3 regions of the Shewanella cyperi genome follow, and region 3 is predicted to be linked to each of the others. Evidence: predicted binding sites of a transcription regulator. Region 3 holds the regulator's gene; each other region holds the start of a gene.
The links. The regulator sigma-54, encoded in region 3, starts transcription at its own class of promoters, with help from an activator protein. The targets are predictions, from matches to a motif close to GTTGGCACGNNNNTNGNNT.
Positions count from the first base shown of each region.

Region 1 (10,358 bases), 1.8 Mb from region 3:
TGATAGAAATTGAAATTGGTTCAAATATACCTGGCAGCAAAACGCGCATGCGCGGTTTCTAAACCTATTAACACTATCCCTTAAAGCATAAGACATTAATTTAAAATGACTTTTATTAATCGCTTTAAAATTAACGCGCAAGGTTTATGCGCTTTTTCGGTGCCTGTTTCCCCAATATCAAATACGACTGTACAAAAGCACTGTACACACTCAGTCATTCAGAGTTTGGAAAATCCGACGGTTGCACTCTCTATTGCATGACATAGATGCAGGCCCTAGGCCCTGCTATGTGCCTTGGAATAACATGGCTACCGCACGGGCTGAAGTAGTGTGCTTCGTCCCTAAACCTTGTTTTATCTCCTTGAATCAGCATCTTGGCAGAGATGTTTGCTGTTCGGCAAGCAGAAATTTGATGTACCTCTTTGCCTTTGGTTTGAGGCCGCACATTTGCCTGAGTGGAACACCCAAAATTGGCACTGCCGCACCAGTGACCATCGGCGACACGGACGTCGCCGGTGAGCGCCCAGGGAAGGGTTCACAGCGTGTCACGGGTGTGGCAGTGCGAAAGCCCACGGCAGGTGATTAATTGCATTTGATGCCGGAAGTTGCTGGGCTGGCAAAAGATAGCCGCTGTGCCAGCGGCAGAAAGTCGTGGGTCTCAAACCGCGGGCGCCGAGCCCACACCCGGGCAAGGTGCCTGGCTTGTCCACGGATAACTTCCTTTTTTAACAGCCAGCTCACCGTCCATGATTCGATTGGCGCTGCGGCGGCTCTCAAGCTGCCACTGCTGCTCTTCTTACTATGTCGCCATCCGGGTATGTTCCCAGATATAGGGAAGGCTAGGTGTCAGGCCGACACTGGGTATCGGGGCGGATGGGAGCCGGGAATAGCCGAGATCCATTCAATCAACAATCTGACCCCTGGGGATATTACCCCGGCAGTCGACTAAACTGTTTAATTCAGGTGTGTTTCAGGGCGCCGCTAAGCCATGGTGCAATGGCTGCCCGCGGAGCCTGCTGTCTGCGTCGGGACAACGAAAGCTGTTTTTGTGAGGGGATGTGGCGACGGGCTCCCCTGTGCCGAGGTGAATATGATTAAATCCAAGTTTTTCCTCTGGGCCTGGTTGGCCGTCTCAATGGCGGTTTTCCCCGTGATGGCCGAAGGCGATAACGCCGAGCCGGCAACTCCGAGTCCTTCACTGTATGACAGGTTGGGTGGCCTTATGCCCATCAGCGTGGTGGTGAACGATTTTCTGGATGTGTTGGTGGTGGATGATGAGCTTAACCGCAATCCTGCCATAGATGCAGCCCGCAAGCGGGTGCCTGTGGCTTACCTTAAGTACAGGGTGACCTCCATGGTGTGCCAGGTCACTGGAGGAGATTGCGAGTATCGTGGTCGGGCGATGCGAGAAACCCATCAACATCTAAATATCACCGAGAATGAATGGGACCGTATGATAGCGCTGTTCAAGCAAGTTCTGGCCAAGCATCAGGTGCCGGAGCAGGAAACGGCGGAGCTGCTGGATATTATGGCCTCAACCAAGGCCGACATAGTGATAAGCAAGTCTTAGCTTATTTCGCGTGTATGAAAAGCGAGTCGAATGGCTCGTTTTTTTGTTTTACATAATCAAAAAGCTACCGCCTCCAAGGGGCTGTTACTGAATCGGCACGGGGAGAAATTCTTAGATGTAACCAGGGCCGAGTACCCACAATGATATATTTGGCTAAATAACCATTTTTCGTTTATGGTTAAGCCACATGGAGGTGATAGCCCGTGTAAAATACTCACTGAAGCAGTTGGTTACATGATAAAGCGCACATTTTTTCGTATGTTGGCTTGTTAAAGTGAGGACACCCGGATGGTGAAATTATTGGCCCGGCAAGGGCAAATAAAGCTCGCCATTGCACGGCGGCCGATGGCAGCAACCCCATAAGAACTGCCACAGACCGTCAAGATTGGAGGAATTGAACGTGAGCAAAATCCTGTTATCAGCCTTATTCGCAGCGTCCATGGCGGCGTTGTCCCTGTCACCCGCAGCGTTTGCTGCCGATGACCAATTGCAATCCGACTTCCATGCTGCCAAGGATGGTTGTGAGGCCTGCCACCAGAACGAGACCATGTCCGAAGACGGCATGTTCGAAAATGACAAGTGTGTGTCCTGCCACAAGCCACTATCCGAAGGTGATGAAGTACATAAACCACACGACGGTGAAATTGTGTGTACCGACTGTCACGTGCAGCACGAGATGAAAGTGGGCGAGCGTCCAACCTGTGAGGAGTGCCATGACGATGGCCGTACTGCAGAATCAACGCTGAAAAAATAACAGCACAGATAATGTTAAACGCCGGCCAACCGCCGGCGTTTTTTATTGTGGCAACCAGCCTGAATGGAAACACCAAGCCGCATCGCTGAACCACAAGGGTGCAAGCTTTGCACCCTTGTGGTACGTGGGTCGAATGAATGGTTTTTAAAATCCCTTAAAATCAAATAGATAAACATTGGCTTGTCCCTTGCCTGTCTCCTCTCTCCAATACGAGATGGGAGAAGCCTGTGAGAGAAGTCAACACTACCTGCGCTTACTGTGGCGTTGGCTGTGGTGTCAGCATTGCGCCGGATGGCAAGGGGGTGCATGGGGATGCCAGCCACAGTGCCAACCTGGGGCGCTTGTGTCAGAAGGGTGAGCGCCTGCTGGACACCTTGCCGCTGCCATCCGCCCTGAGATACCCCCGTCTTCACGGCAAAACTACGGACTGGGATTCGGCCATTGCCCTGATGGCTGAGCGTTTTTCTGCGGCCATCCGCGATCACGGCCCCGGGTCCGTGGCCCTGTACCTTTCCGGGCAACTCCTGACCGAGGATTACTTCGTCGCCAATAAGCTCGCCAAGGGCTTTTGGGGTACGGCCAACGTGGATACCAATTCCCGCCTGTGTATGTCGGCGGCGGTCAGCGCCCATCAGCGGGCCTTCGGTGAAGACCTGGTGCCCGGCTGTTACCAGGATTTTGAACAGGCCGAGCTGGTGGTCTTGGTGGGCTCCAACGCCGCCTGGACCCATCCCGTGTTGTTTCAGCGATTGCTGCGTGCCCGTGAGTCCCGTGGCACGAAAATAGTGGTGATTGACCCGAGGAAAACCGCCACAGCCGCCCAGGCCGATTGGCACATCTCCCTGTCACCCGGTGGGGACCTTGCGCTTTTTTCCCTGCTATTGCTGGAATTATCCCGTCAGGGCGCGGTAGATCCCGCCTATGTCGAAGCCCATACCCAGGGGCTTGATGCCACCCTGGCCAGCCTGGACGCTGCCTTCGCAGACACAGGCGCCGCCGCCCGGGCCCTGGGGCTGTCCCTGCCTGAGCTGCAGAAGCTGGTGGATTTGTATCGCAGCAATAAAGTGGTCACCGCCTTTTGCCAGGGGGTGAATCAACAGGTAAGCGGCACAGACACCATCAATGCCATCATCAATTGCCATCTGCTGCTGGGGCAAATTGGCAAGCCGGGCTGCGGTCCTTTCTCCCTCACGGGGCAACCCAATGCCATGGGGGGCCGTGAGGTGGGGGCGCTGGCGACCCAACTTGCCTGCCACCTGTCCTTTGGCGACGCCGAGCGGCAGTTGCTGCACGGTTTCTGGCCCGGCAGTCAACTGCCGGATGCGCCGGGACTCACCGCCACCGAACTGTTCCAGGCCATGGCGGACGGTAAAATCAAGGCCGTGTGGATCATGGCGACCAACCCCATGGTGTCGTTGCCGGACCGGGAACTGGTGCAGCGGGCGCTGCAAACCTGTCCCTTCGTGGTGGTGTCGGATATCACCCCAGATACCGACACGGCGCAGCTGGCGGACCTGCTGTTGCCTGCGCTGGGCTGGTCGGAAAAGTCCGGCACTGTGACCAACTCGGAGCGCACCATCAGCCGCCAGCGGGCCTTCAGAGCGCCCAAGGGGGAGGCGAGGGCCGACTGGCAGGCGGTGTGCGCACTGGCGCAGGCCATGGGCTACGGCGGTTTTGACTATCCCTCAGTGGCAGCTATTTTCCGTGAGCATGCGGCGTTGTCCGCTGTGGTTAAAGGCGCCTTCCCGGAAAAACACTTCGATATCTCACCGCTCGCCACTTTGAGCGATGAGGCCTACGAGGCCATGGCGCCAATGCGCTGGCCCGTGGGCGCACAAGAGCCGCGGCTGTTTACCGATGGCCGATTCGCATTCAAGGATGACCGGGCGCGCTTTGTACCCCCGGCAGTCATACCATCTTTACCGGCAATCAAGGCGGCGCCGGCTATCAATGAAAGGCCGGCCAGGCTCACCTTGGAGCCGGGCTGCTTCCAACTGAATTCGGGCCGCAGTCGCGATCAATGGCATACCCGTACCCGCACCGGCCACGTTGCCGCCCTGTGCCGCCAGGAATGGGAGCCGCAGCTTTATCTGGCCCCCAAAGATATGCAAGCGCTCGCGCTCAAAGAGGGGGATCTGGTCGCGCTGGCTATGCAAGAACATGCAGAGCAGGCCGATGGTGTAGCGGTAAAGACCTCGGAGCTAAAGAATGTGTCCAAGGCGGAACTGTTTTTGCCGGTGAAAAAGGACGACAGCCTGAAACCCGGCCATCCCTTTGTCTCCATGCACTGGACCGGGCAGGAGCTTGGCTCCGGTGTCAATGCCGTGGTTGCCGCCGAGGTGGATCCCATCTCCCGTCAGCCCGCCTTCAAGGGGCAAAAGGTGAGGCTCAGCCCCCTCGGGCCCCTCTGGAAGCTGGTGCACTACGGTGAACAGGCATCCGGGCAGCAGCAGTATCTGAGGCGCCAGAAACTGTGTCTTGAGTCCGGCGCTGCCGAGGTGTTTTATTTTCCTCCCGGGGTAACGCCTGCATCAGGAGTCACGCCCGCGCCCGAGGGCAACCTGGGCTGGCAGCTGAAGGCTCTGCGCTGGCAGCTCAAGGCTGGCCAGAAGACGATTTGGTTGCAGGCCTGGATCCGCGACGAAACCCTGGCCGGTTTCAATATCTCCGCCAAGGGCGATTTGCCACTGGACCATATTGCCCTTGCCGCCATGGTGGGCAGGCCGCTTGACGGCGCGCTGCTCAAGACGCTGGAGTCCCAGGTCCTGGCGGGTGACAGCCCCCTGGTGTGCCTGTGCCGGGGCGTCAGTCGTCAGGGGATTGAAACGGCGTTGGCACAATGTCCGGACGGTGCGGAACCACTGCTTTGGGCCAGTGAGCAAACGGGCTGCGGCAGTGGCTGTGGCAGTTGTCTTGGTGAAGTCAGGGCCATTGCCGATGAATTTCTTATGTCTGTGGAGGTATCCCATGGCTGATCTGACGTCCTTGATTAGCGCCCTTGGGGGCGAGTTTTTACCCGGCACTGTGGTACTGGCGGGGGCCGGCTGTGGTGATGTGGGCAGTCTGACCCTGGATGTGCTGGCGCTGCTGCGCCGCTGTGATGCCCTGGTGTATGACGCTCTGGTGGATGAGTCTGTGCTGGCGCTGGCCAATCCCGGGGCCCGGCGCATTGCCATGGGCAAAAGAGCCGGTGGCCAGTCGGCGCATCAGGATGAGATTAACCTGTGTCTGGCAACGCTGGCCGGTGAGGGACTCAGGGTGCTCAGGCTCAAGGGCGGCGATCCCGGCGTCTTTGGCCGCGGCGGCGAGGAAGCGGCGTTTTTGCTGACACGGGGCATTGATTGTCGCTGGCTGCCCGGTGTCAGTGCGGCCCTGGGCTGCGGTGCCGCTGCCATGATCCCCCTGACCCACAGGGGGCAGTCGCGCTCGGTCACCCTGATCACGGGTCGCCAAATTGGCGGCAATGCCAGTCGCCATTGGCAGCAATCCCTGGCCCTTGGCAGCACCCTGGTGTTTTACATGGGCGCCGCCCAGGCCGCCGCAATTGCCGCCAGTCTCAAGCTTGCCGGGGCCGACGGCGCCTTGTCTTGTGCCCTGGTGCGCGACGGTGGTCGTCCCGGACAAAGGCTCGAATTCTGTTGCCTCGATGAGCTTGCCACCGCCGCCAGAAACCTGGGGGGTGACGGCCCTTGCCTTATCATGGTGGGTGAGGTCTGCGCCATAGGTGAAGAGCTGACCGCACTGCGGGCGGGGCTGGGCAGGTTGAGTGCGACGGAGGTGGCCCATGGCTGACGGATTTGATCACAGCGCCAAGGCGTTACTTAGGGCCATCGCCTGCGGCCCGAAACGGGCACGGACCTTAACCCTGGAGGAAAGCCGCGCCTTGCTCCTTGGCTGGTCGGCGCAGGAGGTCACCGACCTGTCCCTTGGCGCCGCGCTGATGGTGATGCGCAGCCGCGGCGAAACCCCGGCCGAAGTGGCGGGGGTGGCGCTGGCGCTGCGCCAGCTCATTGCCTCCGCTGCCGGGGAAGAAGCAAGTGCAAGCCCTGGTGCCGGCGCCAGCTCTACTCCCTTTATCGATTGGCCCTGTTATGCCGGCAAGCGTGGCCAGTTTCCCTGGCTGCTGTATGGGGTAAAACGCTTGCAGGCCGAGGGCATTCCGGTGCTGTTGCACGGCGATGATGGTCGCGATGCGGCCAGACCCGGCGGCTATAGCCGCCGCAGCCATGTGGGGCAGGCGCTGCACCATGTGGGGATCCCCACCGCAACTTCAGTTGCCGAGGCCCGCGCCTTTATTGGGGACGGTGTCAGTTGTTACCTGCCACTGTCGGCGATACTGCCGCGTTGGCGCGAGCTTGGCTCACTGCATGCCACCCTGGGTATTCGCAGCTTGCTGACCCAGGCGCTGAAATTTATCAATCCCTTGAATGCGCCCCTGGGCATGCGGGCCTTCTTTCACCCCAAACTGGAGCAGCACTACGCCGAGGTCATTGCCTTGATGGCCAGGGAGCAGGGGCACGGAGCCCGGCAGTTGTTGTTCCGCGGTTTTCAGGGCGAGGCCGAACCCAATCCCAGGGTGGAGACCGAGTTGTGGCAGATTGATGCAGATGCTTATGCAGAGGGCCATGCAAATGGTGCCTGCCCGCGGGTGCCGTCCTGGTTGCTGCCCGCCTGTGCTCCCGAGGGCACCCAGGCCAGCCTCAATGCGTTGGCCGACGATGCAATGGCGCACCGGCAACTGGGTGCATCGGCCTTGCCGGGTGCCGGGGATGACACCTGGCAGGGGGCCTGTGTCCGGGCGTCCCTGGCCGCCGCCTATCTGCTGACCGAACGGGCGGACTGCGCCGACGCGGCATTGGCACTGGCCTACTCGGGCAAGGCACAGGGTTCCGGGCCCGTTGGCCGGCTTTGTGCCCTGATGATGGCCGAAGGGGTGACCGAGGCCGAAGCGCTGGGATTGCTGCGGCGCCACTCGATGCACACGGGCCAATCCATGGCGGTGCTGGCCGATAGCCTGCTGCGCCAAAGGGGTGCAGTTGCCCAATAATGACGCACCGGTACAGGGATGCTCACCCGAGTAACAATGAAATAGTAAGTAAAAACAGCAAGATAAAAAGTGGCACGGTCTGTGCCTTATGAAAAGTGGCTTCCAACGTTCGGTAAGCCTGACCTGCGGTCAATTCGGGGCGCCAAGCCGCCCCACTCAATTTGAATCTTATGGCAAAGGCGCCTCGCTCCCATTACCGGAGCAGGTGCCTTTTTTGTTTTCTGGAGGTCTTATGTCCAATCACAAACCCCGGGTCGTCGTGGTCGGCAATGGCATGGTGGGGCACCACTTTGTTGAATATGTCTGTGAGCAGGGCTGGCAAGGCCGCTGGGACTTGCTGGTAATAGGTGCCGAGCGCCAGATTGCCTACGACAGGGTACAGTTGTCGTCCTATTTTCAGGGCCGGGCCCTGGATGAGCTGGCCCTTGGCACCGAGGCCCAATACCGGGCCTGGGGCGTTGAGCTGAAGCTGGGTTGCAAGGTGGTATCGCTGAACCCGGAAGATAAGCAGTTGACCCTGGATAGCGGCGAGACCCTGGCCTATGACCATCTGGTGCTGGCCACAGGTTCCTACGGCTTCGTGCCGCCCATTCCCGGTGCCGACAAGGAGGCCTGCCTGGTGTATCGCACCACAGAGGATCTGCTGGCCATCGAAGCGGCGGCCAGGGACTCCCGCTCCGGGGTGGTCATAGGCGGCGGTCTGTTGGGACTGGAGGCGGCCAATGCGCTCAAGAGCCTGGGGCTCAAGACCCATGTGGTGGAATTTGCCCCCCAATTGATGCCGGTGCAGCTGGATGCCGAAGGCGGCGAGCTGCTGCGCAGCAAGATTGAAGCCCTTGGGGTGTCGGTGCATACCGCCAGGGCCACCAGTGCCATCCTCGACGGTGAAACCGCCCGCTTGCGGCTGTCCTTCACCGACGGCGAAATCCTGGAAACCGATATGCTGGTGTTTTCCGCCGGTATTCGCCCCTTCGATGAGCTTGGCAAGGCCGCCGGGTTGGCCCTGGGCGCCCGGGGGGGATTTGCCGTCGATGGCCTGATGCGCACCAGTGCGCCCGGGGTGTTTGCCATCGGCGAGTGTGCCAGTTGGCAGGACAGGATTTTCGGTTTGGTGGCCCCGGGCTATCAAATGGCCCGCATTGCCGCCGACACCCTGATGCATGATGCCTTCGGCGCCGCCTTGCCCGAGGCTTTTGTCGGGGCCGACATGAGTACCAAACTCAAACTGCTGGGCATAGACGTGGGCGCCATAGGCAACAGTCGCGGCAACGACGAGCTGCCCTTTGTGGAGTTCAGTGATGCGGTCACGGGCGTCTACAAAAAACTCTGGCTCGACGAGTCCGGCACCAGGCTGGCCGGCGCATTGCTGGTGGGTGATGCCAGCGACTATGGGCGCCTGCTTGGCCGCTACCTCGGGGGCAGCGTCATCGACGGCAGCCCGGCGGCGCTGCTGTTGGGTGAGCCTGCCAGCACCAGCGCCGATGCCCTGGTGTGCTCCTGCCATCAGGTAAGCCACAGCGCCATAGTCAAGGCGGTCAAGGACGGCTGTGAAACCCTGGGCGACATCAAGCGCTGCACCAAGGCCGCCAGCGGCTGCGGCGGCTGTGGTCCCGAGGTGCAGAAAATTCTCGACACCGCTCTGGCCGAGGCCGGCAAGGCACGCGACAGCTCCCTTTGCCCCCATTTCGGTTACAGCCGCCAGGAGCTGTTTCACCTGTGCGCCCTGGAAGAGATCAAAGACTTCGAGACCCTGCTGACACGCCATGGACGCCCCGGCGCCCATCCCTATGGCTGCGCCGTCTGCCAGCCGGTGGCGGCCTCCATTTTCGCCACCCTGCATAACGATCATGTGCTGGGGGACGACAGGGCCAGGCTGCAGGACACCAATGATGCCTTCCTCGGCAACCTGCAAAAGGACGGCACTTACTCTGTGGTGCCCCGCATCGCCGGCGGCGAAATCACCCCGGAAAAACTGATAGTGCTGGGGGAGGTGGCCCGGGATTTTGATCTGTACACCAAGATCACCGGCGGCCAGCGTATCGATTTGTTCGGGGCCCGCCTCGAGGATCTGCCGGCCATCTGGACAGTGCTGGTGGAGGCCGGCTTTGAAACAGGTCATGCCTACGGCAAGTCCCTGCGCACCGTGAAGTCCTGCGTCGGCAGCACCTGGTGCCGTTATGGGGTGCAGGACTCGGTGTCCATGGCCATCACCCTCGAGCACAGGTACAAGGGGCTGCGCTCGCCACACAAACTCAAACTGGCGGTATCCGGTTGTGCCCGGGAATGCGCCGAGGCCCAGAGCAAGGACATAGGGGTGATTGCCACCGACAAGGGCTGGAACCTGTATGTGGGGGGCAACGGCGGCATGCGGCCCCGCCACGCTGATCTGTTTGCCAGTGATCTGTCCGACGAAGCACTCATCGACTGTATCGACAGGATACTGATGTTTTACGCCAGCACCGCCGATCGGCTGCAACGCACCTCGGTCTGGCTCGAGTCCCTCGAAGGTGGCGTCGACTATCTGCGCCGGGTGGTGCTGGAAGACAGCCTGGGGCTGGGGGCAGAACTCAGTCGCCGCATGCAGCAGCTGGTGGACAGCTACCGCTGTGAGTGGAAGGCCGCCATCGAAGATCCCGCCATCCGGCGCCGCTTTGTGGAATTTGTCAATCCAGCACCAACCGCTGCGCCTGAGCTGCCCTACCGCAGGGTAAGGGGCCAGAAAATGCCGCTGACCCCAGCCCAGGCCAAAGATTTGCGAATTGATATCAAGGAGTTGTCATGAACTGGACCCAAGTGTGTGAAAAAGAAGCCCTGCCCGAGGGCGCCGGTGTTGCAGCCTGGCTCGGCAGCCGTCCGGTGGCGATTTTCAATTTGGGCCACCGCGGCCTGTACGCCCTGGATAACCGCTGTCCGGCCACAGGCGTCAGCCTGCTCGCCCGGGGCCAGGTGTGCGAGCTGGCGGGGGAGCTGTATGTTTGCTCGCCCCT
Region 1 is NZ_CP071501.1:1,656,654-1,667,011, forward strand. It holds gene JYB84_RS07015 (group I truncated hemoglobin) at 1,091-1,570, shown strand; gene JYB84_RS07020 (cytochrome c3 family protein) at 1,971-2,324, shown strand; gene JYB84_RS07025 (nitrate reductase) at 2,552-5,299, shown strand; gene cobA (uroporphyrinogen-III C-methyltransferase) at 5,292-6,116, shown strand; gene JYB84_RS07035 (ANTAR domain-containing protein) at 6,109-7,371, shown strand; gene nirB (nitrite reductase large subunit NirB) at 7,604-10,153, shown strand; gene nirD (nitrite reductase small subunit NirD) at 10,150-10,358, shown strand, end outside.
Region 1: JYB84_RS07025 (nitrate reductase) is a predicted target of sigma-54. The motif match lies at 2,499-2,517, and genes of this name have one in related genera.

Region 2 (10,358 bases), 110 kb from region 3:
GATGCTGGCCGGGAACTTCCATCACCTCGGCTATGGGGGTAAAGCGTTCCTTGCGGTCGAGAGCCCCGGCACCATAGCGATTTAGCATGCCGACCACGCTGGCAATCATCTTCTTGTGGGTGAGCACGCCGCGATAACGGCCATCACTTTCGGCGATGACCGGCAGATGGCGCACGCCACGGCTTTGCATCAGCAGGTGGGCATCCCTGAGGCTGGCGCCATCGCTGATGCAAATTGGGTTGGCTGTCATTATGTCCTTGACCTGCATTTGGGGCTCCTTAACTCGGGGGGCTAAACTCGGCAATTTGGCGCCAACTCAGTATAGCATCCTGTATAAGCGCTTGTTTTTAAGTTATTTAAATTAGCACTTATCAAGTTGTCACTCTTATGTAATATTAATGTTTCAACATTTTGACTCATTAGACCTCATACCACTTAAACTGCAATAAACTCAAGGGAATAATAATAATGAAACGGTCTTTTTCACGTCGTGACTTCCTGGCCATGTCGGCCAAAGGGGTGGGTGCCGCGGTACTTTCCTATGGCCTGATGGGCTGCTCCAGCAGCGATGACGATACGCCTGCGGTTGCCGTTGCCTTTAACCATGGCATTGCCAGCGGCGATCCCGCCCATGATGCGGTGATCCTCTGGACCAGGGTCACCCCGGAAACCGACGCCGATGTGCGAGTGTCCTGGGAAGTGGCCACCGACGCCGACTTCAAGGACATAGTGACCAACGGCAGCACAGTTACCAATGCCGACAGGGATTACACGGTCAAGGTAGATGCTATGGGCCTGACGGCGGGCACGGCGTATTTCTTCCGCTTCAAGAGCGGCAGTGTTACCTCTTTGACAGGCAAGACCCGCACCCTGCCGGAGGGGGCCGTCAGCCAGGTCAAGCTGGCCGTGGTCAGCTGTGCCAATTTCCCCGCCGGTTACTTCAACGTGTATGAACTCCTGACCGAGCAGCAGGATCTCGACGCCCTGGTGCACCTGGGGGATTACATCTACGAATACGAGCGCGGCGGCTACGCCAGCGAACATGCGGCAGAGCTGGGCCGTGAAGTGTTGCCGGCACACGAACTGGTTTCCCTTGGCGATTACCGCACCCGTTACGCCCAGTACCGCGGCGATGCCAGCCTGCAAAAGCTGCATGCCATGGTGCCCTTTATCACCGTCTGGGATGACCACGAGGTATGCAACGACGCCTGGCGCGAAGGGGCGGAAAATCACAATGAGGGGGAGGGCGACTTCAGCGCCCGCAAACAGGCCGCCATGCAGGCCTATTTCGAGTGGCTGCCGATCCGCCCCTGGCGCGAAGGCAACCATGAGGAGATCTACCGCAGCTTCAGCTTTGGCGATCTGGTGGATCTGCACATGCTTGATACCCGTCTGCTGGGCCGTGACCAGCAGCTGGACTTCAACACCTATCTGGATCCCAACACTGGTGCCTTTGACGGCGAAGCCTTTATGGCCGATGTGACCGCCACTGACCGTACCATGTTGGGTGCGCTGCAACTGCTGTGGCTGCAGGGCACCCTGCTGTCCGCCACCGGCAAGTGGCAGGTGCTGGGACAACAGGTGCTGATGGGCAAGATGCTGCTGCCGGCGGCCATCGCCACCCAGCAACTGAGTATTCCCCAGTTTGCCGAGCTGGCTGCCCTGGCTCAGTTGGCAGCCCGTGCCCAGGCCAACGATCCGACCCTGACCCAGAATGAGCTGACCTATCTGGTGGCCAACCAGTACAAGCTGACCCCGGAAGTGGTGGCGCTGCTGAAACTGCCCTCCATCCCCTATAACCTGGATGCCTGGGATGGCTATGCCTATGAGCGCGAGGTGATCCTCGGAACCGCCAAGTCGAAAGATCATAACCTGGTGGTGATCGCCGGTGATACCCACAATGCCTGGGCCAACGAGCTGCGCGACGTCAATGGTGACGTGGTGGGGGTGGAGTTTGCCACCAGTTCGGTGTCTTCACCGGGGCTTGAGTATTACCTCAATCTGCCCACAGAGCAGATCCCGGCCACCGAAGCGGCCGTGGTGGGGCTGGTGGAGGATCTCAAATATGCCAACCTCAAGGATCGCGGTTTCATGACCCTGACCTTTACCCAGGATGCGGTGCGCAGCGATTGGCACTTCGTCAGCAGCATATTGGACAGTGATTTCACCGAGGCCGAGGACAGGGGCTACAGTGCCATGACTCTGGCCGGCAGCCACGCCATAGTTCCGGTGAGCGAAACCTGATAACGTGGGGAAGATAGAAAAATCCACCTGCGGGTGGATTTTTTTTTGCGCTGGCGCAGGATCTGACCACCGCAGCGCAGCAAATGGGACCATAATGCGCTAGAATGCCGCCCCAAATCCCGGCGGCTGGTCCGGCATTGGCACTGTGTGGTCAATGTCAAAGACAGCGCAATAAATACAAAGCAATAACACAGAGATGATGGGGCACTTGTATGTCAGATAAATACTATATTACCGCGCAGCAGCTGCTGGAGGATTCCTTCCGTTTGGCAGCCCAGGTCTATGAAAGTGGTTTCCGGCCACAATTTATCGTGGGTATCTGGCGTGGCGGTGCCCCCATAGGCATAGCCGTGCAGGAGTATTTTGACTTCAAACAGGTGGAAACGGACCACATAGCCGTGCGCACTTCTTCCTATTACGGCATAGGCACAGACAAACAGAGCAAGGAAATCAAGGTCCATGGTCTGCACTACATAGTGGAAAACGCCAATGCCGACGACGGCCTGCTGATTGTCGATGACGTGTTCGACTCCGGCCGCTCAATCCATGCGCTCAAGGAAAAACTGAGTCAGCTGATGCGACTTAACATGCCAAGGGACGTACGCATCGCTTGTCCTTACTACAAGCCCAAGAATACCGCTGTGCCCTTGAAGCCTGATTACTATATTCACTCCTCCGAAGACTGGCTGGTGTTCCCACACGAAGTATCAGGACTGACCCCGGATGAGATTGCCAACGGCAAGGGCGATTTGAGAAACATCCGCGACCTGTTTATTTAAGCTTATTTAAGCCGCGCTTAACCCTGCTCCAAAAGGCCGTGCCGCTACAGGTACGGCCTTTTTGCTGGTGTCGCACTTGTTGTTGGTGTCGCAATAGCAACCGGAGTTGTGTCTGCTCGGCAGATATCGTTCGTTTTTCTGCGCCTTTAGACAACAGATACCTGAATCCCCAGCGGTGGCCGGCTGATAATAGGTAGGCAATTTATTCAATCAAAGCCAGCGTTTGCGGTAGAACAGCAGCAGTTGCACGGCGACCAGGAGTATCAGCAGGCCGCAGAAGGCGGCAAAAGCCCAGTCGGTGTTGGCTCCGGGAATACCGCCGATATTGACCCCCAATAGACCGGTGAGAAAACCCAGTGGCAGAAATACTGCTGTCACCAGTGACAGGAAATATAACCTCTGGTTGAGTTCCTCCGATTGGCGGCTCAGCAGTTCTTCCTGGGTGACGTTGGCCCTGTCCCTTATCGCTTCCAGATCTTCTATGGCCCGCACCAGGCGGTCACGGATCTCCCGCAGCCGCATCTGCTCATGGTGATTGAGCAAGGTGTCTTCGTCGGTCTGCATGGCCGCAAAGGCTTCCCTTTGGGGGGCCAGATAACGGCGCAGTGCCACGGTTTGGCGCCTGAGTTCGGCGATGTCGCTGCGCAGGTCTTGCTTGCCGCCGCTGACCAACAGCTCTTCCAGTTCATCCATCTTGTCATCAAGCTTGGCGATGAACTCCGTTTTGCGCAGGGTCAGGCGATCGCAGATCTCCAGGATAAACTCGCCGGTGGTTTTTGGGCCCTGGCGCAACATGATTTTGTCGGCCAGTTCTTTTACCGAATGCAGGCTGCGGCGACTGGTACTGATGATGCGCGTTTCGCTGGCCAGCAGACGCAGTGCCACCATGTCTTCGGGATCCGCATCTGGATTGAGGTTGACGCCCCGCAGCGCCAGCAGCATGCCCTGTTCGGTCACTATGGCCCTTGGGCGGGTGTCCCGGGTCAAGAGGGCATCGATTTCCAACCTTGGCAAGGTTTGACCGTAGAGCCATTCGCGGGCATGGGTTTCCTCGTAATTGAGGTGAACCCACAGCAGCCCTTGCTCCGGCGTCCAGGCCTGCAGCTCCTCAAAGCTGAGCAAACTGCCGGCACGCTCGCCGCTGAGCAGCAGGCAATAGATAAATCCTTTGCGCATAAGCCGTTCCAAATTCGGTTGTGATAACGCTAACTTACCTTAGGGCCTGTCCCAAGCTCAAGCCTGTGAGCCGGCACTTGTCAGTCCCGGAAGCAAGTCCTGCGGATTTGGGATAAAATTGCTGGAAGATATTTTTTGCTTTTCAGGAACAGACGATGGAGTTTGAGTTTCGCCGCAACAGTCTCGATGGCAGCCTGTTTGCCAATTTCAGCATGGAACATGAGGTCATGGGGCGCTGGTTTTGCGAGGAACTGGGGGAAGACAGTGACGGTTGCACCCGATTGCTGGCCAAGGTGGCCCAGCTGCAGGCTGCTGGGCATGGAGAGTGGCGTCAGATTGGTCGCGATTTTACCCTGGAGCTCGATGCCGAGCAGGCGAGGATCTTTGCCAATGTGCTGGGCTACGACAGTCTGGATGAGCTGGACGAAGGCATGTCCATGTATGACAGTGAATCCGAGGCCAGCTGCGGCCTGGAAGACTTTCAACATGCCCTTGAAAGCTGGCAGCTTTTTGTTAATGACAGCCGCTGAGCCATGCCCGCGGCTGTCACCCTGCCATTAACGGTTGAGGTAACGCACCGCCATTTCGGTGCGGGACTTGGCGTTGGCCTTGCGCAGCAGGTTTTTGACGTGGACCTTAACCGTCCCTTCGCTGATATGCAGCTGCTCGGAAATGGTGCGGTTGCTCAGGCCCTCGGCCAGCTGGGTGAGGATTTGCATTTCCCGTGGCGTCAGTGAGTTGATCCACTCGTCCTCATCGGCGGCCTGCTTGAGCTCCAGTTGGTAGGCCTCGACTGCTTCGCTGATCACCCTGTGGCCCTGCATGGCATGTTTCAGTTTTTCCAGCAATAAATCCGGTTCGGTATCTTTCAGCAAATAACCGTCTGCGCCGGCCCTCAGCAGTCGGATCACATCGGCCTTGGCATCGGACACTGTCAAAATTACTACCCGGGCGGTCACTCCTTCCTGGCGCAGGCCGCTGAGGGTATCGAGTCCCGACATCCCCTTCATGTTCAAATCCAGCAGTATGATGTCGGGTTCATTGTCGCCCACCATATTCAGGGCCTCAATCCCGCTGCCGGCCTCACCCAGGAGGGTGAAGTCAGGATCTGAATTGATTAATTGGCAGATGCCTCTGCGCAGCAGTGGATGGTCGTCGACCACCAGCACTGAATAGGGTTTACCCATGGTTTGTCTCCTGATGAGGGGGAAGGGTCAGGGATACAGTGGCACCACCGGCGGCATTGCCGGAGAAATTCAGGCGACCGCTGAGCTTGGCGGCTCGCTCCTGCATTATGCCAATGCCAAAGTGATTGTCCCTTTCCCGTAAATGATTGATGCCTATGCCATCGTCACTGATGCTGATGTTAATCAAGCCGGCATCATTTTTACAGCAGCAAATTTCTATGCGTTTGGCCTGGGCATGCTTGATGGCATTGAGTGTGGCCTCACGGGTCAGCTGCAGTATGTGGATATGTTGATTGGCGCCCAGCAGTTGTTGCTCCAGCCCGTAGTCGAGCACTATTTCACAGCTTGTCTGGTTACGCAGTTGTTCCAGCATGGCCTCGAGCGCATGTTGCAGATTGGGTTCCTTGATGGTCAGGCGGAAGGTGGACAAGAGCTCCCGCAGTTGCACATAGGCGGCGCTGACCCCTTCGTTGATCTCGCTCAGTTGCTGTTCTACCTGGGGGCTCAGGCAGCAATCATCCAGGCCCTTGCGCAGCAAATTGAGTTGGATTTTCAGGTACGAAAGCACCTGTCCCAGTGAATCGTGCAGTTCGCGGGCTATCACGCCGCGCTCTTCCATCAAAGCCAGTTGCTGCTTCTGTTCCGACGCCTGGTATAGCAGCAGGCTACGGGCCAGGATCAGGGCAAAGTTTTCCAGCAGAGGGCCATTGCAAGGGCGGGCAGAAATACACTCCAGTTTGCCGAGGACGCTGCCTTCGAATGTCAGCGGAATGTGATATTGCGCCAGGGCCTCTTCGGGCCAACCACCATCGGCAGTGATGATTTCCTGTTGCTCGTCCCCATGACTGATACACAGCCGCAGGTATTGCATGGCTTCAAATTGCTTGAGCTTGTCGAGGGCGGGCTTGAGGGCCCGATAATCCGGTTGTTTGCCGTGGAGCATCACCAGGGTGTCATACAGCAGGGCCAGTTCGCCGTTGGCACGGCTGAGGGCACGGGTTTTTTCCTGTACCTGATGTTCAAGATCGCCATAGAGTGCCGACAGCTCTTTGGCCGTGCTGTCGAGGGCGTGGGTCAGCGCCTGCAGCTCCAGGTATTCGGTTTCGGGCAACTGCACATCGAAATTGCCTTTGGCTATGGTGTTGGCCGAGTGCATCAGTTGCTGCAGCGGTACCACCACCTTGCGACGGGTATAGCGCACCGCGAAAAAGGCCACCAGCAGCATCAGTCCCAAGCCCATGGCCTGGCTGGCGGCCAGCAGTTTCAGTTTGAAGGCGGCGTGGAGTTCGGTTTCCAGCACCAGCAGATCTATGGTGTCGACAAAATCCTGCAACAGAGCCCCATAGCGCCCGGAATCTTCGGCCATGGCCAGCTGCTTCATATGTTGCCATTTGTTCTGAACCAGCAAATATTGCTGCCGCAAGCGCTCCGGACTGGTCCAGTCATGAGAGCGTTTGAGCGCATCTGAGTTGAGCGTGGCCTCAAACTCCTGGATTTTGGCTTGCAGCTGCTCCTTGCCCGCGTGGGTGTAAAGCATCAGCCGGTAACTCTGCATCCGCAATGAGCCGGAGGCGTTCACCGCTCTGGCATCCCCCAGGCTGTAGGACAGATTGGCGATGGCAAACAGGGCCAATCCGGAAGAAAGCAGGATCAGGGTCAGCATAAGGCCGAGGATCTTGGAAGTGAGACTGCCCCTGTTCATAAATGCGTTTCTCGGTGTGGTAAAAGCTCTGTTTTACATTAGCTTTTGCTGCAACACATCCTTTGAAGCGCGAAAATGTGAAAGGGGCCACGACTATGGCCCCATTTTATTTGTGTTGTCGATTATTTAATCAGTTGTAGCAGCGATTTGAAGCGTTCACCGCTGGCTTCGTGTTGCAGCTCGAACAGTAAAGATTCGACGTTGGTTAATGTGGCTCCGGCCTGTTGCATCATGGCCAGGCCAAGTTGCCGATTGGCTTCGGTGCGTGAACCCACAGCATCGGCGACCAGATGTACTTCAAAACCTGCGTCCAGCAGATCGCGGCAGGTCTGGTAGACGCAGATGTGGGTCTCTATGCCGCACAGGATCACCTTGCGTCTGCCACTGAGAGTCAGGGCGTCGCGAAACTCGGCGTTGGGCCAGGCACTGAAGTGGGCCTTGGCTATGGGTTGGCAACGCTGGCGCAGTTCGCAGGCCAGCTCTTCTGAGGTCGCGCCGAGCTTATCCGGCAATTGTTCCAGCCACAGGGTGGGAATATCGAACAGACCTATCCCGCGGATAAGAGTGACCAATTGGCCGTGCAAGCCATCGCTGTCGTGCATCATGCGGGCCAGCTTGCCCTGTACATCCACCACCAGCAGCAGTGCCTGATGTTCCATCAACATAAGTTGTTTCTCCTGTCTGCGTTTTATTCCAGTAAACGCCTTTTAAGCGTGAAAGCCAATACTGCTTAGGTCCAGTGTATGAGACCGTGTCCTGGCCCTGCGCCAACATGGGGCAGCGGTTGCATAAATGCACTAAAAAGGTGCGTTTTTATGCGTCATTTATGCGCTAATTATTATTTACCTTTTTAGAAACAATGAATTGAATATCTGGCCCGATGCTTGAATTGTCTTTGTCACAATTTGATAACGACAGCTTATGTTGGAGGTTGGGATGAAACTGATCAGCGCAATCATCAAGCCATTCAAACTGGATGATGTCCGTGAGGCCATCGCCGGTATGGGGATTGAGGGGATGACAGTGACCGAAGTGAAAGGCTTTGGTCGACAAAAGGGGCACACAGAGCTGTACCGCGGTGCCGAGTATCAGGTGGACTTTCTGCCCAAGATTAAGTTGGACATTGCCACCAAGGCAGAAAACGTCGAGTTGTTGCTGGAGGCCATCACCGCCGCCGCTCACACCGGCAAGATTGGTGACGGCAAGATTTTCGTGATGGATCTGGAACAGGCGATCCGTATCCGGACCGGCGAAACAGACACAGAAGCGCTTTAAGGGGGACCAAGATGGAAGAAATTACTAAGCTGGGCCTGACGGTGGCCGAACTGAGATTTGCGTTGGATACCTTTTATTTCCTGGTATCCGGTGCTTTGGTGATGTGGATGGCGGCCGGTTTCGCCATGTTGGAGGCAGGTCTGGTGCGCTCCAAAAACACCACGGAAATCCTCACCAAAAACGTGTGTCTGTACTCCATTGCCTGCATTACCTACCTGATGGTGGGCTACAACATCATGTATGTGGATAACAGTGAGGGAGGCTTTCTGCCCAGCTTCGGCGCCCTGATAGGCAGCCAGGCTGAGGATGCCAGCCATGCCCTGGAGTCGGATTTCTTCTTCCAGGTGGTGTTTGTGGCGACCTCCATGTCGATAGTCTCAGGTGCCGTGGCCGAGCGCATGAAACTGTGGGCTTTCCTGGCGTTCTCCGTGGTCATGACTGCGGTCATTTATCCTGTGGAAGGCTATTGGACCTGGGGCGGCGGTTTTGTGTCCAAGGCCGGTTTCGTTGATTTTGCCGGCAGTGGTATTGTGCACATGGCCGGGGCTGCAGCCGCGCTCGCTGGAGTCCTGTTGCTCGGTGCCCGTCGTGGCAAATACGGTCCCAATGGCCAGGTCAATCCGATCCCCGGCTCTAACCTGCCGATGGCGACCCTGGGGATGTTCATCCTGTGGATGGGCTGGTTCGGCTTCAACGGTGGCTCACAGCTGATGGTGTCCGATGCTGCCAACGCCGCCTCTGTGGCCAAGATTTTCGTCAACACCAACTCGGCTGCTGCTTTCGGCTCCATCGCCGCTCTGGTGGTGTGTAAGATGATTTGGGGCAAGGCAGATTTGACCATGATACTTAACGGTGCATTGGCCGGTCTGGTGGCCATCACAGCGGATCCCCTGTCTCCGTCTCTCGGCTTGGCGGCGGTCATTGGCCTTATCGCAGGTGCTTTGGTGGTGTTTGCCATTGTTACCTTGGACAGAGTCAAGATCGATGACCCGGTTGGCGCTATCTCTGTGCACGGTGTGGCCGGTCTGTTTGGCCTGCTGCTGGTGCCCCTGTCGAACGCGGATGCTACCCTGCTGGGGCAACTTATCGGCATAGGTGCCATCTTTGCCTGGGTCTTTACCGCCTCACTGCTGGTGTGGCTGGCTTTGAAACTCACCATGGGGATCCGCGTCAGCGAGGAAGAAGAATACAACGGTATGGATGCATCGGACTGTGGTATCGACGCCTATCCTGAGTTTGTCACAGTGAAAAGCGCCGGCTGATTGAGAGTCAGGTTTGATAAAAAAGCAGATCCCCGGATCTGCTTTTTGTTTTCCGGGGCTTTTTGGCGACCCAGGCTGGGAATGTGAGTTCAAGGCCCGCCGTTATTCCTGTCGGTAACGCTGGCAGTGGCTATGCTCAATTTATAAGTACCCATTGAGAGAGAGTCATGGCATATCGATTCATACAGGGCATATTGCTGTTAGGCCTCTTTCTGGCCCAAGCTGGTCAGGTCATGGCTGGAGAGGTCATAGTCAGACGGGAGTCTCAGGCATTCGACGCCTTTGCCGCGCGGGATCAGGCGGCAGAAGAATGGCTGCGGCAACAATCCCTGAAATTGGCGGAGCAACAACGGATATGGCACTCCTTGCCCATCGGCTGCCTGACCCTGAAGGGGCCTGTCTATCTCTGTGGCGACAGTTTGCTGTATCCAGTGAACCGACGTGGTGTCAGAGTGTTTATCCAGCTTCAGCCCCATTTATGGGGTCAGCATAAAGACTGAACACGTTTTGTAACTTTTTTGTGCTGACTTTGTTGTGAACCTGACTTAGTCTCTGGGAAGGATGCTTTTCCTGAGGGGCAGAGTATGAAACCCATAGTTATTTCCGCTATTTTGCTGAGTGCCTTGAGTCTTGGGGCTTGTAGTCATAACGCGAAAGTACAGGCTGTTGATATTAATAGTTATTGGCATGACGATATTTTTGAGTCTGTGAAGGACATTCCAACGCCTCAAGA
Region 2 is NZ_CP071501.1:3,336,664-3,347,021, reverse strand. It holds gene JYB84_RS14770 (CBS domain-containing protein) at 1-268, opposite strand, end outside; gene JYB84_RS14765 (alkaline phosphatase D family protein) at 469-2,244, shown strand; gene JYB84_RS14760 (phosphoribosyltransferase) at 2,457-3,023, shown strand; gene JYB84_RS14755 (zinc transporter ZntB) at 3,234-4,199, opposite strand; gene JYB84_RS14750 (YacL family protein) at 4,355-4,729, shown strand; gene JYB84_RS14745 (response regulator) at 4,757-5,386, opposite strand; gene narQ (nitrate/nitrite two-component system sensor histidine kinase NarQ) at 5,379-7,088, opposite strand; gene JYB84_RS14735 (hydrolase) at 7,211-7,753, opposite strand; gene JYB84_RS14730 (P-II family nitrogen regulator) at 8,025-8,363, shown strand; gene JYB84_RS14725 (ammonium transporter) at 8,375-9,625, shown strand; gene JYB84_RS14720 (hypothetical protein) at 9,793-10,125, shown strand; gene JYB84_RS14715 (tetratricopeptide repeat protein) at 10,210-10,358, shown strand, end outside.
Region 2: JYB84_RS14730 (P-II family nitrogen regulator) is a predicted target of sigma-54. The motif match lies at 7,960-7,978, and genes of this name have one in related genera.

Region 3 (10,358 bases):
CAGTTCTACCGCCATGGCATCTTCCCCCAAGAATAGAAGGGCTTATGGTAACAAATTTATTGATACAGCAGGAGGGGAAGCGTTGCGGTCTAATGCCGCAGTGAGTGAGCTGACTCAGCAGTCTTCGTCGAAGCGGGCCTTGACCAGGTTGCACAGGGCGTCCATGGCCTGCTCGGCATCATCACCTTCGGCCACTATGCGCATGGTTTTGCCCATGCCGGATTCCAGCATCAGCAGTCCCAACACACTGGACGCCGGTGCCTGTTTGTCGCCTTGGATCAGGGTCACGCTGGCCTTGAATTCGGAGGCCAGTATCGCCATTTTGGTGGCGGCGCGGGCGTGCAGGCCCAGTTTATTGACTATGGTGATATCACGTTCAAGTCTTGGCAAGATTAAGCTCCCTGTGGCGTGCCTCGACCTTGTGTTTGGTGTTGCTGAAGCGTTTGGCCAATTGTTCTGCGACATATACCGAGCGGTGCTGACCGCCGGTACAGCCTATGGCTATGGTGAGGTAACTGCGGTTGTTGCGCTCCAGATGGGGCAACCAGGTTTCCAGCAGGTTCTCTATCTGCCAGATAAATTTGTTCACCAGTACCTGGCGTTCCAAGAACTGTTGTACCGGCTCATCGAGGCCTGTCAGGGGTCTCAGCTGTGGCTCCCAATGGGGGTTGGGCAGAAACCGGGCATCGAACATAAAGTCGGCTTCCGCCGGCATACCGTGTTTGAAGCCAAAGGACTCAAAAATGATCACCAGCTCCTTCTCGCTGCGGCCGAGGAGGATTTCACGCACCTGGTCACTGAGTTCATAGACATTGAGTTTGGAGGTGTCTATGTAGTGATCCATCAATTGTGACAGGGGTTCAAGCAGCTTGCCCTCGAGTTTGATGGCATCCGCCAGGGACATCTTGCTTTTGGACAGGGGGTGCAGTCTGCGGGTTTCGCTGTAGCGCTTGAGCAGCACCTTGTCGCTGGCATTGAGAAACAGGCTGATCAGCTCCGTGCCTGCAGGCAGGGCGGCCAACTGTTGTTCCAACACCTTGTGCTGTTCCGGCAGGTTGCGGACATCGACGCTGATGGCCACCAGTTCATTGCTGCTTTTCAGTTGCGCCAGCAAGGGCCCAATCAGTGGCAGTGGCAGGTTGTCGACGCAGTAATAGCCCAGGTCTTCCAAGACCCTCAGGGCAACGGTTTTGCCCGAGCCCGATCGACCTGAGACTATGACCAGTTTCATCCGGTGATCACCTGATAGAGTTCAGCGTCATCCTGGCTTTTGCGCAGTTGCTTGAGGATTTGCTTGTCGTTGAGCTTTTCTGCCATGGCGGCGAGTGTGCTCAGGTGCTGCTGGCATTGGTCCGATGGCACCAGTAGGGCAAACAGTATGTCAACCGGCTGTTTGTCTATGGCGTCAAAACTGATGGCCTCTTCACATTTGACCAGCACGGCGATCGGGGTCTCTATGCTGTTCAAGCGGCCATGGGGGATGGCAATACCATTGCCTATGCCTGTGCTTCCCATTTTTTCTCGGGCCAATAGGCTTTCGAAGATCTCTTGAGAAGAGAGGGTGGGGTACTGGGCGCTGGCGATATCGCTGATCAGTTCCAGTACCTTTTTCTTACTGCCCGGAGTGGCACAGGTGGTGCACTCCGGCCTCAGGATGGTACTCAGTTCCATCTTTTAGTGCTTAGTCAGTTTCTCTTTGTGTTTGATGACCTGACGATCCAATTTATCAATCAGAGCGTCGATGGCGGCGTACATGTCTTCATGCTCAGACGTGGCAAACACTTCACCACCATTGAGGTGCAGCTTGGCTTCTGCAATCTGCTGCATTTTTTGAACATTGAGCACAACGTGCACATTATTGATCTGTTCGAAGTGGCGTTCAAGCTTGGTAAATTTGCTCTCTACATAGTTACGCAGTGAATCTGTAATTTCGATATGGTGCCCAGTCAGATTGATTTGCATAGACACTTTCCTCCAGTTTTTACAGTGAGTTATAAGCTTTTACGCTGGTTTGACGGCGGGATCAGCATTGCTTCACGGTACTTTGCAATGGTACGTCTAGCAACGTTGATTCCCTGTTCCGCCAGAAGTTCCGCCATTTTGCTGTCGCTCAATGGTTTCTTCTGATTTTCTGCAGCCACCAGTTTCTTGATAAAGGCGCGGATGGCCGTAGACGAGCATTCTCCACCGTCTTCCGTACTGACATGGCTGGAGAAGAAATACTTCAATTCGAAAATACCCCGCGGGGTATGCATGTACTTTTGGGTGGTCACCCTGGAAATGGTGGACTCATGCATTTCCACCGCTTCGGCTATGTCGTTCAGCACCATGGGCTTCATGGCTTCTTCACCGTACTCAAAGAAACCTTGCTGGAACTGCACTATGCAATTGGCCACCTTGAGCAGGGTGTCGTTGCGGCTCTCCAGGCTCTTGATAAACCACTTGGCTTCCTGCAAATGGCCACGGATAAACTGGCTGTCAGCCTGACTGCGACTGGTGCGGGCCATGGCGGCGTAATGCTGATTGACGTTGAGCTTGGGCATGCAATCGGGATTGAGTTCCACCACCCAGCGGCCATTTTTCTTGCTCACAGAGACGTCGGGGATAACGTACTCGTCCTTGCCGGACGTGACCTGTTCACCCGGACGGGGATTGAGGCTCTGGATCAGCACTATGGCTTCACGCAGCTCATCTTCCTTCAGACGGGTTTTGCGCATCAGGGTGCGGAAGTCCCTGGCGGCAATCAGATCCAGATGGTCGCGGATCAGCAGTTTGGCGTTTTCCAGGTGTGGCGTATCGGCGGCAAAGTGGGCCAGCTGGATCAGCAGGCATTCACTGAGGTCCCTTGCGGCCACCCCTATGGGGTCGAAGTGCTGGATGCGCTTGAGCACGGCTTCCACTTCGTCCAGCTCCACTTCATCGTCGCCCATGGCTTCGAGTATGTCTTCCGTGGTCTGGGTCAGGTAACCGCGTTCATCTATGGCGTCTATGATGGCGGTGGCTATGGCCATGTCGGTGTCTGAGAAAGGGGTGAGGTTCTTTTGCCATTCCAGGTGTTCATAAAGCCCGTCGCTGGTCTCTCCCTGGAAGGGCATATCATCATCGCGCATCATGGAGCCGCTGCCGGAAGCAGGGGCGGCGGTGAACACTTCGTCCCAGGTGGTATCCATGGGCAATTCATCGGGCATGGACTGCTGGGTCAGGGCGTCGGAGGTTTCCAGGGTGGAGCTGTCATCGTTACTGCTGGCCGTGACGGGCTCGGAGAAGTCGTCCTGCTCCCTGTGATCTGAATCGCTGCGCTCCTGGCTGTCGAATTGGTCATCGTCCAGCTCCAACAAAGGGTTGGAATCCAGCGCTTGTTGAATTTCCTGTTGCAGTTCAAGTGAAGAAAGTTGCAACAGCCTGATGGCCTGTTGCAATTGCGGCGTCATGGTCAGTTGTTGGCCCAGCTTGAGCTGGAGTGACGCTTTCATCTACTGCGGATCCTTGACTGTTATTGTTATCAGAAAGCTGTTTTCTATCAGTTTTGTGAACTGCTGGCCAGTTGCACTCTTCCTTAATGAGATAGAGATCAGGCTAAATTTAACTATAGCCTGAATTGCTCACCCAAGTACACCGCCCGCACCTGCTGATTGTCCAGAATCTCGGCAGGGGTGCCTTCGGCGATGAGGTTGCCATGGCTGACTATGTAGGCTTTTTCACAGACATCAAGGGTTTCTCTGACGTTGTGATCCGTGATTAATATGCCGAGGCCGCGACTCTTGAGCTGCTCAATTATTTTCTTGATGTCTATGACCGAAATGGGGTCGACACCGGCGAAGGGTTCATCGAGCAGAATAAAGCGCGGATTGGCGGCCAGAGCACGGGCGATTTCGACCCGGCGCCGCTCACCACCGGACAAAGACATGCCCATGTTGTCGCGGATATGGGTGATGTGGAACTCTTCCAGCAGCTGCTCCAGTTCCTCTTCACGCTGATCCTGGTCCAGATCCTTGCGGGTTTGCAGTACCGCCATGATGTTGTCGTGCACGGACAGCTTACGGAAAATGCTTGCTTCCTGGGGCAGGTAGCCTATGCCCTTGCGAGCCCTCAGATGCATGGGGTCCAGGGTCAGGTCATCTTCGTTGATATGGATGCTGCCCTTGTCACTTTTCACCAGCCCCACCACCATGTAGAAGGTGGTGGTTTTGCCGGCGCCATTGGGGCCCAGCAGACCGACCACCTGGCCGGTGCGCACGCTGAGACTGACGTCCTTGACCACGGTGCGGTTTTTGTAGCTTTTGGCCAGATTGCTGGCCTTAAGGATCAGTTCCGTCATTGGCGAACCGGCTCCTTATCCTGCTCTTGTTCTTCGGGCTTGGGAGCCAACTGTTCCTGATAGTTTTCCGGCTTGATGATGGTGATCACCCGTTCATCGCCTTTTTGGCTGCTGTCGGCCTTCAGTTGCTGCTTTTCAATGTCATAAATGATTTTGTCGGCGTTGACCTGGCTGCCATCCTGTTCAATTTTGGCATTGCCCGTGAGCGTCATGGTGCGATTGTCCATGTTGTAGCTGATCTCATTGGCACTGGCGCTGGCCTGGCGGCCGTCATCCAGGGTCTGACTGTAGGTGGCGGGCTTGCCCTTGGCCACCAATACCCTTTGTCCTGAGGCTTCATCGGTATAGGCACTGAGTTCCTGAGCGGTGATCTTCAGGCTGCCCTGGGTCAGCAGTACCGGCCCACCATAGACCACCCGCTTGTTCTTGATGTCGGCAAATTGGGTGGCGGCAGCAATTTTCAATTCCTGCAGCAGGTCGTTGTTTTTGGCTGTGGCCATGGTGCTGCACAGGCACAGTGCCAGTGCCAGCAGGGTTTTACTTGGGTTCATAGCTTCCTTTTACCTGACTGAGCAGTTTGACTTCCTGGGCATTGAGATCGGCATACAGGCCCTGGCCGGTGACATTGAATCCTTTGCCGAAGACCAAAATTGGCCTGTTCGAAGTCATTATCATAGTGTTCAAATCCAGCTCCAGATAGCTGGTGGATAGATTTTGCAGCGGTTCCTGTTGGCTGATTGCCTGGATTTGCACATCCTGTTCCAGTACCACCTTGCCGCTGTTTTTGCTGAGCTTGCCGCGACTGGCAGACAGACGCCATTGGGCCGCGCCTTCATTGGGATAGATCAGATACACGGGCTCGGTGAATTCGGTAATGTTGCTGGCCTGGAAATGCTCCATGTAGCTGGCACTCACCTTGCTGCTGACCTGGCCTTTGTCATTGTACTCGACACTGCGCAGTTCGGTGGCGACAAAGTCCGGCAGCAGCTGGGATGAGGTTTGCTTGCCTTCGCCCGCATTCTGTTTCGACTGCACTTGCCAGTAGAGCAGCAGCGCGGTGCCGAAGAAGGCGATGATGGCCAGGGTCACCCGGTTCATACGCTCATCCCGTGGGCGCTATCAAACTTGTCCTGAGCCATCAGCAGCAGATCGGCCAGCTCCCGCAGAGCGCCAAATCCACCACCCTGATAAGTGACCAGGTCCGCATGGCGTCTGACCCAGGGATGACCATCGGCAACACAAACCGACAGGCCAACCGCCTGCATGACGGGCAAGTCCACCATGTCATCGCCTATATAAGCTGTCTGTGCGGGGGTAACGCCGTAGAGCTTCAGCAGCTCCTCATAGGGTTCGAACTTGTTGTCCACGCCCTGATAGATGTGCTTGATGCCGAGCGCCTTCATGCGGTTCTCAACAATCTGTGACTTGCGGCCTGTGATCACCGCTACCTGGATACCTGCGCCGAGCAGGGCCTTGACCCCAAAACCGTCGCGGGTGTGGAAAGCCTTGAGTTCTTCGCCCTGGTTACCCAGGTAAATACGACCGTCGGAGAATACCCCGTCTACGTCGCAGATCAGCAGTTTTATCTGTTCGGCTTTCTGCCAGTTGGCCTCTGATACCGGGCCATAGAGTGCTTCTCTCATCAGATCACCCCTGCCTTGACCATATCCAGCATATTGAGGGCGCCTATGGGACGCTTGTCGGCATCGACCACTATCAGGCCGTTGATGTTTTTGTCTTCCATCTGTTTCAGGGCCTGGGCCGCCAGAATGTCTGCGCTGGTGGTGATGCAGTTACGGGTCATGACCTCGGCAATCCGGGTTTGTCTCAGATTAATCTGGGCGTCTATCACCCGTCTGAGATCACCGTCGGTAAAGATCCCTTCCAGACGGCCGTCTTCATCAACAATGGCGGTCATACCCAGGCCTTTTTTGGAGATTTCGTAGAGGGCCTCGGTAATACAGATATCGTGTCCCACCAAAGGCAGGCCGTCACCCTTGTGCATCACATCACTGACCTTGAGCAGTAACTTGCGCCCCAGGGCGCCGCCCGGGTGAGACAGGGCAAAGTCGTCCTTGGTAAAGCCCTTGGCCTGCAGCAGGGCCACGGCCAGTGCATCGCCCATCACCAAAGTGGCTGTGGTACTGGAGGTGGGTGCCAAGCCGAGGGGGCAGGCTTCTTCCTGCACCTTGATACAAAGGTGCAATTGCGCCAGTTTGGCCATGGTGGATTCGGGCTTGCCTGTCATGGCTATCATGGGAATGCCCTGGCGCTTGATGACAGGCATCAGGGTCAGGATTTCGCTCGATTCACCGGAATTGGAGATGGCCAGCACTATGTCATTGCTGCTCAGTACACCCAGATCGCCATGGCTGGCTTCACCGGGGTGCACGAAAAATGCCGGTGTACCCGTACTGGCCAGGGTGGCGGATATCTTGTTGCCAATGTGCCCGGATTTCCCCATGCCCATGACTATCACCTTACCGGTGCATTGCAGTATCAGTTCGCAGGCGTCGGCAAACTCATCGCTGTCGACGAACTGGTACAGGTTGTCCAGCGCCGCTTTTTCTATATCGATGACTTTTCTGCCCCATTGGCGCAGCTGCTTTCTGTCTAGCATAAAACTCTCTCTCGTTATTGCCTGGTGCCTATGCGTGGCTTTGGAACAACAGGTATTGGTAGGCGCCAAAGAGCAGCAGTAGAACGACGCCATGCCAGCGTTGCAACTGACGCTTGCGACCCGTGGTCAATACCAGCAGTGCCAGGGCTGCGCTGGTGGCCAGTACCATGTAAAAGTCACGTCCGGCAGCCTGGGCGTCAATGGCGCCGGGCGCTATCAAGCCCGGTAACGCCAGCACTGCCAGAATATTGAATATGTTGGAACCGACGATATTGCCTATGGCGAGATCGTCTTCCTTTTTCAGCACCCCGGCAACGCAGGCCGCCAGTTCCGGCAGACTGGTGCCAACGGCGATGATGGTGAGGCCAATGACCAGATCAGACAGTCCGAATATCCGGGCAATACCAACGGCGCCTTCCACCATCCAGTTGGCAGCCAGTGGCAGCAGCACTATACCCACAACCAGCCACATCAGCGCCTTGGGTGTAGGCACATCCTTGGGGATCTCACTGTCGGCTTCATCGGCCAAAGGATCCTGCTCCTTGCTGGTCAAGGCGTGCCAGATGAGGTAAGCCATCAGGGCCAGGAAAACCGCCAGCAGCATCATTCCTTCACTGCGGCTCAAAATCTTGTCATGGAGAAAGACGCCTGCGAGCACTGTGCCGCCCAGCATCATGGGAATTTCCCGTTTGAGAGTCTGGGAACTGACACCTATGGCACCCAGCAAGGCCGTCAGGCCCAGGATCAGGGTGATATTGGCGATGTTGGAGCCCAGTACGTTACCAATGGCCGTGTCCATCATACCTTCCATGGAGGCGGTGGCGGCGACAAACATCTCAGGCGCAGAGGTTCCCATACCCACAATGGTTATACCAATAAGAATGGGCGGGAGCCCTAAATTACGGGCAAAAGCGGCGGCACCATAAACAAATTTATCGGCACTCCACACCAAAACGGCCAAGCCTGTAACCAACAGGAAAATATTGAATAACATTTATTCACAATAATACGGGTGATAAAGGCGCATTTTCGCTGGAAATCAGGCAAATTGAAAGTATCAGTAGGAAGTTAGTATGCAGGCGGTTGTAGCCTGCTGTGCAATTCCGTACAATTTGCCCCTCTTCAGCACAGCGCCAGGAAGGCCTATGTCACCCCATTTCAGTTACCGGAATCCACTATGAATCAAACTGCCAGTACGCTGGTCGAAATCCGTAATCTGGGATTTAGCCGCGGCGAGCGGATTATTTATGACGATATCAGTTTACGCATTCCCAGGGGCAAGGTGACGGCCATCATGGGGCCCAGTGGCATAGGTAAAACCACGCTGCTGAAACTGATAGGGGGTCAATTGACTCCGGATCAGGGCCAGGTGCTGTTTGATGGTGTCGATGTGCATCAGGCCAGCCGCAGCGAACTGTTTGAACTGCGCAAGCGCATGAGCATGCTGTTCCAAAGCGGTGCCCTGTTTACCGATATGAATGTGTTTGATAACACAGCATTTCCACTGCGGGAGCACTCGGGGCTGCCGGAATCCATCATCCGCCGCATAGTGCTGATGAAGCTGGAGGCCGTGGGACTGCGCGGTGCTGCTTTCCTGATGCCCAATGAATTGTCCGGCGGTATGCAAAGGCGGGCGGCTTTGGCCCGCGCCATAGCGCTGGAGCCGGAAATGGTGATGTACGATGAGCCCTTTGCCGGCCAGGATCCCATTTCCATGGGGGTGCTGGTTAAGCTCATCAGGGAGTTATCCGATGCCCTCAATTTGACCTCGGTAGTGGTTTCCCACGATGTGGATGAGGTGCTTGGCATTGCCGACTATGTGTATGTGATAGCCGACCGCAAAGTCATAGCTCACGGTACGCCGGCCGAGCTGAAGCAGGCGGACAATCCGCAATTGAAGCAATTTATCGGTGGTGAGCCGGACGGTCCGGTGCCGTTTCATTATCCGGCCGCGGATTATAAGAAGGAGCTACTGGGTGTTGATTGATTTAATCGCCCGCCTGGGTGCCGGAGCCATAGAACTGGTGACCGGCCTCGGTCGGGCCGGGGTTATGCTGTGGCGCTCAGTCATGCGGGTGCCAAGACCAGCCAAGGGCACGCCACTGCTGATCAAACAGCTTTACGTTGTAGGTGTGCAGTCCATGGTGATCATCCTGGTGTCCGGGTTGTTTATCGGCATGGTACTGGCATTGCAGGGCTACACGATTTTGGTGGATTTTGGCACCGAGGACAGCCTGGGCCCCATGGTGTCCCTGAGTCTGTTGCGGGAGCTGGGGCCTGTGGTAACGGCGCTGCTGTTTGCCGGTCGCGCCGGTTCGGCGCTGACGGCAGAAATTGGCCTGATGAAAACCACTGAACAGCTTTCCAGCCTGGAAATGATGGCCATAGATCCCCTGCGGCAGATAATCGCACCCAGATTCTGGGCCGGGGTGATCAGTATGCCGCTGCTGGCCTTGCTGTTCACCACTGTGGGTATTTGGGGGGGGCATTTGGTGGGCGTGGAATGGAAGGGCATCGACAGTGGCTCCTTCTGGTCCATTATGCAGGCCGCCGTTGAATGGCGGCAGGATATAGCCAACTGCCTGATTAAGAGCGTGGTCTTTGCCGTGGTAGTGACCTGGATAGCCCTGTATCGGGGTTACGAAGTGGTGCCCAATCCCGAGGGGATCAGCAAGGCCACCACCTCAACCGTGGTGCAGTCCAGCCTGGCGGTGTTGGCCCTGGATTTTTTGCTTACCGCTATCATGTTTGGTTAATGCATCCGTTGCTGAAGGATTTGCTACAAGGGTTTAAGAGATGTCGACACGTAAAATAGAGATTTGGGTTGGAACCTTCCTGCTGGCCGGTATCGCTGCTTTTTTGGTGCTGGTGTTCAAGGTCGCCAATGTGGAAGTTAAAACAAACGAGGGCACTTATACCCTCTATGCCCGATTCGCCAATGTGGGCGGCCTTAAGGTGCGTTCACCTGTGAAGGTCGGTGGCGTGGTGGTGGGTCGTGTCAGTGCCATTAACCTGGATCCTGACAAGCTGGAACCCGTTGTGACTTTGACCATGGACAAGCGTTATGCCGGCTTTCCCGAAACCAGCAGCCTGGCGATACTGACCTCGGGCTTGTTGGGGGAGCAATTCCTTGGCCTGGTTCCCGGTTTTGTTGATGATGATGTCGCCATCCTGACCGATGGCGATCGTATTGAAGACACCCGTTCTGCACTGGTACTGGAGGATCTGATAGGTCAGTTCCTGTACAGTATGGGTTCCAAGGATAAATAGGAGAGCGTGCCATGTTTAAAGTCGTACTTGGCCTGATAATGAGTCTGTGGCTGGGCCTGGCCCAGGCCGCTGAGGTCAACACCATGGACCCCTACGCCATGGTGCGTGAGGTATCCAACAATACTTTTGATCGTTTCAACCGCGATCACG
Region 3 is NZ_CP071501.1:3,444,853-3,455,210, reverse strand. It holds gene mgtE (magnesium transporter) at 1-15, opposite strand, end outside; gene JYB84_RS15360 (HPr family phosphocarrier protein) at 115-390, opposite strand; gene rapZ (RNase adapter RapZ) at 377-1,231, opposite strand; gene ptsN (PTS IIA-like nitrogen regulatory protein PtsN) at 1,228-1,671, opposite strand; gene hpf (ribosome hibernation promoting factor) at 1,675-1,962, opposite strand; gene JYB84_RS15340 (RNA polymerase factor sigma-54) at 1,992-3,473, opposite strand; gene lptB (LPS export ABC transporter ATP-binding protein) at 3,587-4,318, opposite strand; gene lptA (lipopolysaccharide transport periplasmic protein LptA) at 4,315-4,869, opposite strand; gene lptC (LPS export ABC transporter periplasmic protein LptC) at 4,856-5,416, opposite strand; gene kdsC (3-deoxy-manno-octulosonate-8-phosphatase KdsC) at 5,413-5,961, opposite strand; gene JYB84_RS15315 (KpsF/GutQ family sugar-phosphate isomerase) at 5,961-6,938, opposite strand; gene JYB84_RS15310 (calcium/sodium antiporter) at 6,967-7,932, opposite strand; gene mlaF (phospholipid ABC transporter ATP-binding protein MlaF) at 8,116-8,925, shown strand; gene mlaE (lipid asymmetry maintenance ABC transporter permease subunit MlaE) at 8,915-9,694, shown strand; gene mlaD (outer membrane lipid asymmetry maintenance protein MlaD) at 9,735-10,208, shown strand; gene JYB84_RS15290 (MlaC/ttg2D family ABC transporter substrate-binding protein) at 10,220-10,358, shown strand, end outside.